DNA from 2 places in the Peribacillus sp. B65 genome. Region 1 is predicted to be linked to the other one. Evidence: riboswitches for the same ligand, from Rfam matches in the RefSeq annotation. Region 1 holds a riboswitch; the other holds the start of a gene.
The links. Region 1 has a riboswitch for cobalamin ahead of ACSR9O_RS06390 ((2Fe-2S) ferredoxin domain-containing protein). Riboswitches for the same ligand answer to the same signal wherever they lie in the genome.
Positions count from the first base shown of each region.

Region 2: another riboswitch for cobalamin. It lies ahead of ACSR9O_RS03385 (ribonucleoside-diphosphate reductase subunit alpha); the one in region 1 lies ahead of ACSR9O_RS06390 ((2Fe-2S) ferredoxin domain-containing protein).

Region 1 is NZ_CP195840.1:1,311,316-1,316,542, reverse strand. It holds gene ACSR9O_RS06400 (sirohydrochlorin chelatase) at 1-680, opposite strand, end outside; gene cobJ (precorrin-3B C(17)-methyltransferase) at 699-2,336, opposite strand; gene ACSR9O_RS06390 ((2Fe-2S) ferredoxin domain-containing protein) at 2,351-2,719, opposite strand; cobalamin riboswitch at 2,872-3,061, opposite strand; cobalamin riboswitch at 3,264-3,459, shown strand; gene ACSR9O_RS06385 (hypothetical protein) at 3,443-3,601, shown strand; gene ACSR9O_RS06380 (energy-coupling factor ABC transporter permease) at 3,636-4,379, shown strand; gene ACSR9O_RS06375 (energy-coupling factor ABC transporter substrate-binding protein) at 4,381-4,692, shown strand; gene cbiQ (cobalt ECF transporter T component CbiQ) at 4,679-5,227, shown strand, end outside.
Region 2 is NZ_CP195840.1:672,432-677,658, reverse strand. It holds gene ACSR9O_RS03390 (ribonucleotide-diphosphate reductase subunit beta) at 1-992, opposite strand, end outside; gene ACSR9O_RS03385 (ribonucleoside-diphosphate reductase subunit alpha) at 1,042-3,339, opposite strand; cobalamin riboswitch at 3,478-3,658, opposite strand; gene ACSR9O_RS03380 (manganese-dependent inorganic pyrophosphatase) at 3,951-4,880, shown strand; gene ACSR9O_RS03375 (hypothetical protein) at 4,975-5,121, opposite strand; gene ACSR9O_RS03370 (SulP family inorganic anion transporter) at 5,207-5,227, opposite strand, start outside.

The sequences.
Region 1 (5,227 bases):
GCCAAAATGAATTCTCGATCATGATATTGCTCTTGATAGCCTTTCAGCATATCCTCCATTCTTTCCATCAACACCCCAGTGAAGAGGAAATATGGCAGCATCACTATTTTTTTTGCCCCTAATCGGATGCATCGTTCAATACCTTCATCAACGTGAGGGTCCGTTACACCCATGAAGGCTGTTTCGACCCATTTAACGCTTAATTTTTCCCATAATAATCGTGAAATTTTATATATATCACTATTTGCATCAGCATCACTGCCACCTCGGCCAATTAGCAATATCGCTGTCTCAGAATGTTCAGAGGTCGTATCGAATCCCGCTTCCTCAAGACGGTCTGTCAGGATCGTCAATACATCATGGTGGACCCCGATCGTTTGGCCATATGTGAATTTCACTTCTGGATACTTGGTTTTCCCATCCTCTATTTCAGCTGGGATATGTAATTTCGAATGTCCTGCATGCAACAAAATGATCGGTATGACGATAACTTCAGTAGCCCCTCGTTTTACACAATTATCAATTCCTTCGGATATATTCGGTGCCGCAAATTCCAAGAAGCACGTTTCCACCATGAAACGCTCGTCCATTGCCGGAATCATATTCTTAATAAAATGACGGACTTCTTCATTTCCCGAAGCCAACCGGCTTCCGTGTCCTACGAACAAAACTGCTTTCATTTACTTTCCCCCTCTTGATTAGTCTTCACAAGGCGCAGGCTCTATGTTTATTTTGGGAGCGATGTCCTGATAAGAAAAATTCTGTATCTTTTTCGAACGTTTGAAGTATTTAAAAAGCCGCTCATTTGGATGGGCATTTTGCTTATACTCCCCGACAATGTCCGTAATCAGTTCAACAAGCTGTTCCGGTTCAATGCCTTCCGCCACCGGCTGACCCGGATGGGCTGTTCTTCCAACCGGTTTAGCTCCAAGAAATAAGTCGAACTTCCCTTTTCGGAAGACAATCCCGATGTCATCCATCACAGCACTATAACAAGCCATCCCACACCCATTAAAACCGATGTTCAGTTCCTTGGGCATTTTCATTCCGCCAAGCACCCGGTGTATTTCGTCCGCATAAGGAATGGATTCCGCTTTTTCACCATCACAGAAATCACAGGCTTTTAATGTCAGTACATCTCCAATCGGCGACAAAAGAAAGTTTGCTGATTGCAATTTCCCCGTTATGACTTCCGGATCCGTTGTCGGAATCTTTAAGACGATTTTATGATTTGGCGTGTATTCCATCGTTCCCTTTTCCCCAACAACTTCCGCAAGTGTCATCATTTGTTTGGGAGTGAATTGTTTATTCGCCACACCTGGACTAACGGCAAGTTCGAATACCGACTCCATTTTTTGCTGAACAATCGGCTGAATGGATTGCTTAACGGTTTGACCCTTGACTCTTGACAGGGCCTCCATTGCCATTTCAAAGGAAGCTGGCTTCTTTTCTGGTGCTTTTGTAAGTAATCCAACTCCTCCAGCGGACTCGGTTAAGGCCTCTTGATCTAATGCCCACGGTTCCGCTTCTTTTTGCAGTCGCTGATGCGGCTTCAATGTTTGCTTTTCCGAATTCAAAGTATATTTTCTCTGATAGCCTCTTGGTGTGATGATTTTGTCATCATATAAAAAGGTGGATGAATTACCGATAATGACGGTGGTCAACATTCCAATATCGTGATTTAACATATCCTGCAAATTGGTTATGACAATATCCTGCCTATCGCGATAAGCACTTTTCACCAACCCGACAGGTGTATCCGGCGAGCGGTAGCGAAGGAGAATTTTCTGTGTTTCAACAATTTGCCGGGTCCGCCTGCCGCTGCGCGGATTATAAAGTGCAATGACAAAGTCTGCCATTGCAGCTGCTTCAACCCTTTTAGCGATCAGTTCCCAAGGAGTTAAATGATCACTGAGGCTGATCGTACACGAATCGTGCATGACTGGTGCCCCGAGTAAAGACGCACATGAGTTGATTGCAGAAATGCCAGGAATGACTTCAATGCCCACTCCAGTTTCTTCTTTCCAGCCTTTCTCAATCAATACTTCATAAACCAACCCTGCCATCCCGTAAACTCCGGCATCCCCACTGGAAATCACCGCCACTTTCTTTCCCAGCTCCGCTTGTTTCACTGCTTCCTGTGCACGTGATACTTCTTCAGTCATCCCCGTACTAATGATCGTTTGATCTGTAAGCAATCCCTGAATGAGTTCAACATAAGTTTTATAACCAATGATGTAGTCACTTTCTTGAAGGGCTTCGACGGCACGTTTGGTAATGTGTTCAAAATTCCCGGGCCCAAAGCCCACGACGAATAATTTACCGTTTGTACTCATTAAGACATCTCCTTTTACGCTTTGTTCTTTGAAATACCCGTATGAGCAGGAAAATCTGGATTAGGGGTCATTTCCCCATCATTGAATTGATAGATCATCTGTGGAACAAATTCACCATCATCGATATTACTGACGATTTGCCGACCGAATTCAGGCGTTTCCACTCGATACCAGTTTCCTTGGGGATAGGCAATCACAACGCAGGCATCCTTACATCTTCCGTTACAGCGTGTCCTGGTTGTATGGATTTTCAAATCAAGTCCCTTTGAAGTAATTTCATCGCGAATCGCTTGGGTTACTTCTTCCCCGCCCTTTTTCATGCAGCTGCTCCCATTACAAATCAACAGATGCGTATTTGTACCCATCAAGTTCCAAGTAGTCATCTTCTTCCTCCTGAGTTCAGGGAAAAGGCAAAATAAAAAACCTTAACATTAGAGTCAAGGTTTTAAAAAAACTATATGAATGAGAAGCCAAAGGCAAACATGCCAAATCCTTCCAAAATCGTCATAGTCCTTCTACCTTTCCCTCCGAAAAGTATCATGCAATTTTAAAAGCAGGTTTCCTGGCTTACGCTTCATTTTACTTTGTCCCTTCCCGGCATCATGCCAGTGGCTATCGACAATTTCATCAGCGTTTACAGTAGCGGGGGCTGCATCGGATTTTCACCGATTTCCCTATTATCCCTTGCTTATTCACACAAGGGCACTTTTAAAATGAAATATTTGGTTTTATTATACATTTCTAACTAACTTAATCTATCATATAACAACTTTATCAAAATTCAATAGTTTATTCCGACTGTTTAGAAAAGTTTAATAGTGTAAAACCAGTTAAAATCCTTTCCTTGCAACAAAATCCGTCCCGAAAAAAAAAGATAGTGTAGCTGAAATTATTTCTTTATGGTACACTATACGAGAATTTTCAAAATAATTACATAAGTTTTATGGTGTTGAATTTCTCGGAATTCAACTTAAAAGGGAAGCCGGTGAAAATCCGGAGCGGTCCCGCCACTGTAAAGGGAAGTCCTATTACTTTAACTTTAATCCACTGTCAAATGAGATGGGAAGGATGTAATGGGATGATGAACCAAAGCCAGGAGACCTGCCATGAAACGTGAAACTGTTTCAGCCTACGAGGATGGGCGTGCGGATCAGGCAGAATGGCCCATGATTGCTTCATGCTGCAAAATTCCTGTTCATTACGCACTTCTTTCCTTTGAGAGAAGTGCTTTTTATGTTGGGCGCCGCTTTTCTTCTCAAGATTGATCAGAAAAATTTAAAAGTATTGAAAGGAGAAAGAATGAAAAGAACCAATTGGAAAATTATTTATTTTGTCATCTTATTGCTTTTTATCCCGAACCGGGCAATGGCCATGCATATCATGGAGGGCTTTTTACCCATTGAATGGGCTATATTCTGGTGGGCCGTGACGTTTCCATTTTTAATCTTGGGTTACCGGTCCATTAGGTCCAAAGTTAGGGAAAATCCAGAAACAAAAATGATACTTGGCCTATCGGGCGCATTTGTATTTATTTTATCGGCCCTAAAGATTCCTTCCGTTACGGGAAGTTCTTCACACCCTACCGGAGTTGGTTTGGGTTCCATATTATTCGGACCATTGGCCATGAGTGTCGTTGGCTCCATCGTTCTGTTATTTCAAGCTGTTTTACTGGCCCACGGAGGATTGACGACATTAGGGGCCAATGCATTTTCCATGGCCGTTTGCGGACCGTTCATTGCTTACTTTGTCTTCAAGGGCGCAACTAAATTGGGGTGGTCTTTTTCACTTGCCGTTTTCTTGGCAGCTGCTTTTGGAGATTTAGGAACCTATGTGGTCACTTCCTTTCAACTTGCTCTTGCTTTTCCTTCCGAGGTAGGAGGGTTCATGGCCTCTTTCAGTAAATTTGCAGGTATTTTTGCCCTGACCCAAATTCCCTTGGCCATCAGTGAGGGGTTATTGACAGTCGTCGTAATGAATTTCTTGAAAAAATACAATCTAGGTGAATTGAAATTGCTGCGAGTTTTTTCTAAGGAGGCCCGTTAATATGAAAAAAAGTCTACTGCTGCTTTTCCTGGTTGTCATTCTTGCAACCATACCGTTAATCACCCAACAAGGAACGGAATTTGGCGGTGCCGACGGCGAAGCTGAGGAAGCCATCACTAAGATCCATCCGGAATACAAGCCATGGTTCAACAGTATATGGGAGCCGCCAGGTGCAGAAACCGAAAGCTTATTATTTGCGCTTCAAGCTGCAATCGGAGCCGGTTTCATTGGATACTTCATTGGCGTGATGAGACAAAGGAATAAGCAAACCAAACAAGAATTGACAGAAAAATCGAAGCATGTTACTCATTGATAAATATGCCTATTTCAATGGGCTAAAGGATGTTCATCCGTTGGAAAAGATGGTTTTTGCACTTTCCCTTTTGCTGTTTTCGTTAACGGTAAGGGATATGACCGTTTCGCTCATCACTTTTACGGTGATGAGCGCTTTAATCATTTTTGCGGCAAAAATCCCGCTTTCCTATTATCTGAAATTACTTCTATTGCCAGGATTTTTTATACTATCTGGAACAATTACCATCCTTTTTTCTTTCACAAGCGAATTTACTTCGATATCGAATATATGGTGGTGGTCCTGGAAGGTCGGGAACTGGCAAATATTCATCAGCGATGACAGCGTCGGTACAGTGTCCAATTTGATCACTGTTGTATTCGGCAGTATCAGCTGTTTATATTTCCTTACCTTAACTACACCCATTACCGTCATCCTATCCGTGTTGCGAAAACTTAAAGTGCCTTCCTTATTGATTGATTTAATAGAATTGACCTATCGCTTCATCTTTATTTTTTTAGATACAGCTTTGGCCATTCATCAAGCACAAGCTTCA
Region 2 (5,227 bases), 640 kb from region 1:
AAGAAATCGGTTTTGGTAAGTCCGATGGATTCATCATCGAACGTTTTGATCCATGGCATCGGGTTCTCGCCATACTCTTTATACAAATTTTCAAGGCCTAGCATACGTAACCGTTTGTTGGCGATATATTCGATGTACTCATTGAATTCTTCCAAATCAAGATCGGCTTTGGTTTGGATATCTTCGAGCATATATTCAGACCATTCCTTTTCGAGTTCGACTGCTTTTTCAATCGTTGTATAGATGAACTTCGTGTTTTCTTCATTATTTAACTCAGGATATTCATACATCAAGATTTGAATGAGCATTCCAATGAAATCGAAATGTACCATTTCATCGCGATGAATATAGGATATCATCGTAGCCGATCCGGTCATTAGATTTTGCCGTCCTAAATTATAATAAAAGGCGAAAGCCAGATAGAAATAAATTCCTTCAAGGTTCGTTGAATGGATCAGTGCCTCGAATAAATGCTGTGGGCTGGGATCGTCCACGAACGTTTGATAAGCATCAACGATCGGTTGGTTACGCTTAATCACTTCAGGATGTTCTTTGATGCGGTCGAAAAGCTGTTTTTGCTTGCCTACCGGAATCAAGGAAGCAAGGATATAGGAATAAGATTCATTATGGATCGATTCCTGCTGGGCCATGTTGGCCAGGATAGCTTTTGCCGCCGGATCTTTGATGTACCGAAGGATTTCTACTAATGTGGGCGTTTGAAGACTGTCCATTCCAGCGATCATCGTAAGGATATCGAGAAATGCATCCTGGATATCTTCATCCAATTCGCCCCACTGCTTTTTATCCTGAATCATGTTCACGCTCGAAGGCTTCCAAAAGTTATTGATGAGCTGTGTATAGGTATCATAGAATTTTTCATACTGAATATCGTTCCAAAGGAGGAAGCCTGAAGCTTCTCCTTTGAAAACACCGGTTGCCTTGGTTGGATGCGTCGGTTCGAGCATCCGAATTTTTTTGATATGATTGGTCATTCGTGAAAACTCCTTTAAGAATAGATTACTGGGTCATGATTGATTGTCGTTAACTTGAACAGCTTTCGCAGGCATTGTCATATTCGGAAGAAGTCGAACGAACATAATACGTTGATTTCAACCCGCTTTCCCATGCCGTTAAATGTATATCCAACAGGACCTTCGCTTTGATTGTATTGTGTACATACAGATTAAAGCTGATTGCTTGGTCAATATGGCGTTGTCGGGCTGCATTTTGCCTGATGCTTTCCAGTTGGTCCAAATTGAATCGCGTCTTTTTATAATATTCATACGTATTTGGCGTCAAGCCTGGTGCGGTCACCTTGAATTTGAAGTTTTTCTTTTCTTCGTAAAATTCAATTTCATACAAAGGGTCGATGCCATCCGTGGAATTACCGATTTTGGCTGTCGATGAATTGGGGGCAATCGCCATTAAATATCCATTACGGGTTCCGTGTTCCTGTACGTCTGCTTTTAAATCCATCCATTTTTGATCTGTATAGTCACGCAGTTCGAAATAGTCCCCTGTATGCCAATCAGATCCTTCAAAATATGGGTATGATCCTTTTTCCTTGGCCAATTCGTTGGATGCCTTGATTGTTAAGTAAGCGATCTTTTCGTATAAAGCATCGGCATATTGAACAGCCTCATCGGATTCCCAATAAATATTCTGTGTGGCAAGTAAATGATGCCATCCAAACGTTCCTAAACCAATTGCCCGGTAACGTTTGTTCGAGATGGATGCTTGTTTGACAGGAAGATTATTCACATCAATGACATTGTCCAGCATACGGATCTGAATGGGAATCAATCTTTCCAAAACATCGCTGCCCACCGCCCGTGGCAAGTTAATGGATGAAAGGTTGCAGACAACGAAATCGCCGCTTTTACGAACCACAACAACATCTCCATCTTCTGTTTCATATTCATCCGTGATAGTCGAAGGGCTTAGGTTTTGGGCAATCTCCGTACAAAGGTTGGAACAATAAATCATACCTTTATGTTTATTGGGATTCTTCCGATTCACTTCATCGCGGTAGAACATATACGGTACGCCTTCTTCTAATTGAGAAATCATGATGCTTTTCATGATGTCCATCGCATTGATTTTTTCAAAGCTGTAGTTTGGAAGCGTGCCATTTTCTGCGGCCTCGACAGCAAGTGCATAATGTTTCCTGAAGCTTCCTTCGCCTTTCTTCTCGTCATAAAGATCTTCAAGTGAAAATCCAAGGGTTTGCTTGACGGTATGCGGATCGAAAAGATACCATTCTTTTCTGTCGCGTACAGCCTCCATGAATAAATCCGGTATGCAAACGCCTGTAAAAATATCATGGGCTTTTAATCTGTCATCCCCGTTTTGTGTCTTCAAATCGAGGAAGCTCATGATATCTTTATGCCAGGCATCCAAGTAAATCGCGATGGCGCCTTTACGTTGACCCAATTGATCAACACTTACAGCTGTCTGGTTGAATAGTCTAATCCAGGGCGTCGTGCCGGAACTATTTCCAGAGAAACCCCGGATATCAGAACCAAGCGAGCGAACCTTACCAACGTAAAGGCCGACACCGCCGCCGAATTTAGATACTTTTGCTGCATCGTAGTTTGATAGATAGATGCCATCAATGGAATCTTCAATCGCGTCGATAAAGCAAGAGCTTAACTGTCCATGTGTTTTCCCAGCATTGGAGAGTGTAGGAGTCGCAACGGTCATATAAAGGTTGGACATGGCCCAGTATGCTTCTTTTATAAGTTGCAGGCGGTGCTCCGTTTTTTCCATTCGCATGATTTCCATCGCGATGATCATGAAACGTTCTTGCGGCAGTTCGTAGACCTTGTCCTTTTTTGGGCGGGCCAGATAGCGGTCGTTCAATAAGTAGATGCCTATGTATGAGAATAATTTATCTTTTTCCGGGTCGATCACCGAGCCCAATTCCTCAATTTCCGCTTTTGTATATGAAGATAGCAGTTCTGGCTTGTAAATTGGATAACGCTGACCTTCCGAAAGCTGGGAGAGTTCTGTGATCAGCTCATAGAATGGGCCATAACTCTTGCCTGCATAACCTCGATTGGCTTGTGCATCCCTATACATTGTATTCAACAGTTCTGCTGCAGCAACGAATGTCCAATCCGGAGCATCGATATCCACACCCTCAAGAGCGAGTTGAATCAGTTTTTTTGATGCCTGTTCTTCGGTTGAGTCACTTTTGCGATCAAGCCATTTTGTAAAACGCTTTTTGAACTTTTCCATATCGAGACGGCCTTCGAATTCCTTCGATAACATCTCAAGCTGGATGGATTTCTTTTCTGTTTCATTTTCACTTATGGTAGAGTTATATGTTTGAGTCATTAATAATCCTCCTTGTTAACTTCCGCTAAAATAAAAAAACCGCCCAAAGAATTGAGCGGATCAAACGATAGAATAAAAGAGCCATGAAAAAATAGCCGTTATACTATCGTTTCATCATCTCAATCCCCGAAGAATAAGAAACGTGAAAAATTCAAGGCAGGTCTCCTGACTCATGATCATCCTACTTTGAGTCCTTCCCGTATAGAGAGCTATACAGTGGGTTTCTCATTTCGTCACATTTACAGTTGCGGGGACAGTTCCGGGTTTACACCGGATTCCCTTTTCAGCCATCACTGGCACCTTGGATTATAAAAATTCTATATATAGTTATTGGTATAGATTATGTAATCAATATCTAGTATTTCTGCTTATATTATCGTAAGCCATATACGATGATAATTCAACTAATATATTTGAAAAAAACCAACCCTTATCTATTGACAAAGTGATGGCAGAGGGTGAAGGAATGAAAGATTTTATTGGGGAATGGATAATTCAAGCGCTGATTTTACGGGATTTTGTGTTAAAATAAAGTGTCTAGTAAAGGTGGCTCTCCCTTATTGCGGTGAGGGGATTCGCGGAAAAATATTTATGAAAAAGGGGATAAAATCTTGGAAAAAGTATTAGTTTTTGGACATAAAAACCCGGATACAGACACAATCTGTTCAGCAATCGCTTATGCAGATCTGAAAAAGCAGTTAGGTATCAACGCTGAACCAGTTCGTCTGGGTGAAGTGAATGGTGAAACTCAATATGCATTGGACCAATTCAAATTCGATGCTCCCCGTCTTGTGGAAAAAGTTGCAGGGGAAGCTGATGGCGTAATCTTGGTCGATCATAACGAACGCCAGCAAAGTGCTGAAGATATTGACCAAGTCCGTGTGTTGGAAGTTATTGACCACCACCGTATCGCTAACTTCGAAACGAGCGATCCTTTATATTACCGTGCGGAACCAGTTGGCTGTACGGCAACCATTTTAAATAAAATTTATAAAGAAAACGGCATTGAAGTTCCTAAAGCAATCGCAGGTCTTATGCTGTCTGCCATCATTTCCGATTCTTTATTGTTCAAATCACCTACATGCACGGAGCAAGACGTTGCAGCAGCTATGGAATTGGCTGCCATTGCGGGAGTCGACGCTGAAACATATGGCTTGGAAATGTTGAAGGCGGGAGCTGACTTGAGCGACAAAACGATCGCCCAGCTCATCACACTTGATGCAAAGGAATTTTCCATGGGATTGGCTAAAGTGGAGATTGCACAAGTAAATGCTGTGGATCCAAACGAAGTCCTTGCTAAGCAAGCTGAATTGGAAGCGGCGATTGAAGCGGTAATCGCTGTCAAGGAATTGGACTTATTCCTATTCGTCGTAACGGATATCTTGACTAATGATTCTGTTGCCTTGGCTCTTGGCAAAGCGGCTTATGCAGTGGAAAAAGCATACGACGTTTCATTAAACAACAACATCGCCGTCTTAGAAGGCGTTGTATCGCGTAAAAAACAAATCGTGCCGGTCTTAACGGACGTATTCAGTAAGTAATAAAGGAAAAGGGATGCTCATTATTTGAGCATCCTTTTACTGTACATGCAAAAAAAGACTCAACCATCCATTAAGGATGTTTGAGTCTTTTTTCTTAATTCAAGGCTTCCTTTTCTTTTTCATAGGCGATGACAATCAATTCTTTATTGGCTTCCTCGCCTAGTTTGCTTTCAAAGCTTTTCAGTTCATTCAATAAATCCGGTGACAGATTTGCTGCTGTATAATCCTGCTCGGGTGTCATGCTTTTCGCTCCTTTCAAAAGGAAATGATTCATATTATCTATTTTGTCGGTTTGAAAAGTTTCTATTCAGCAGAATGTTACTTCTTCAAGATATTTTACTTTCTGA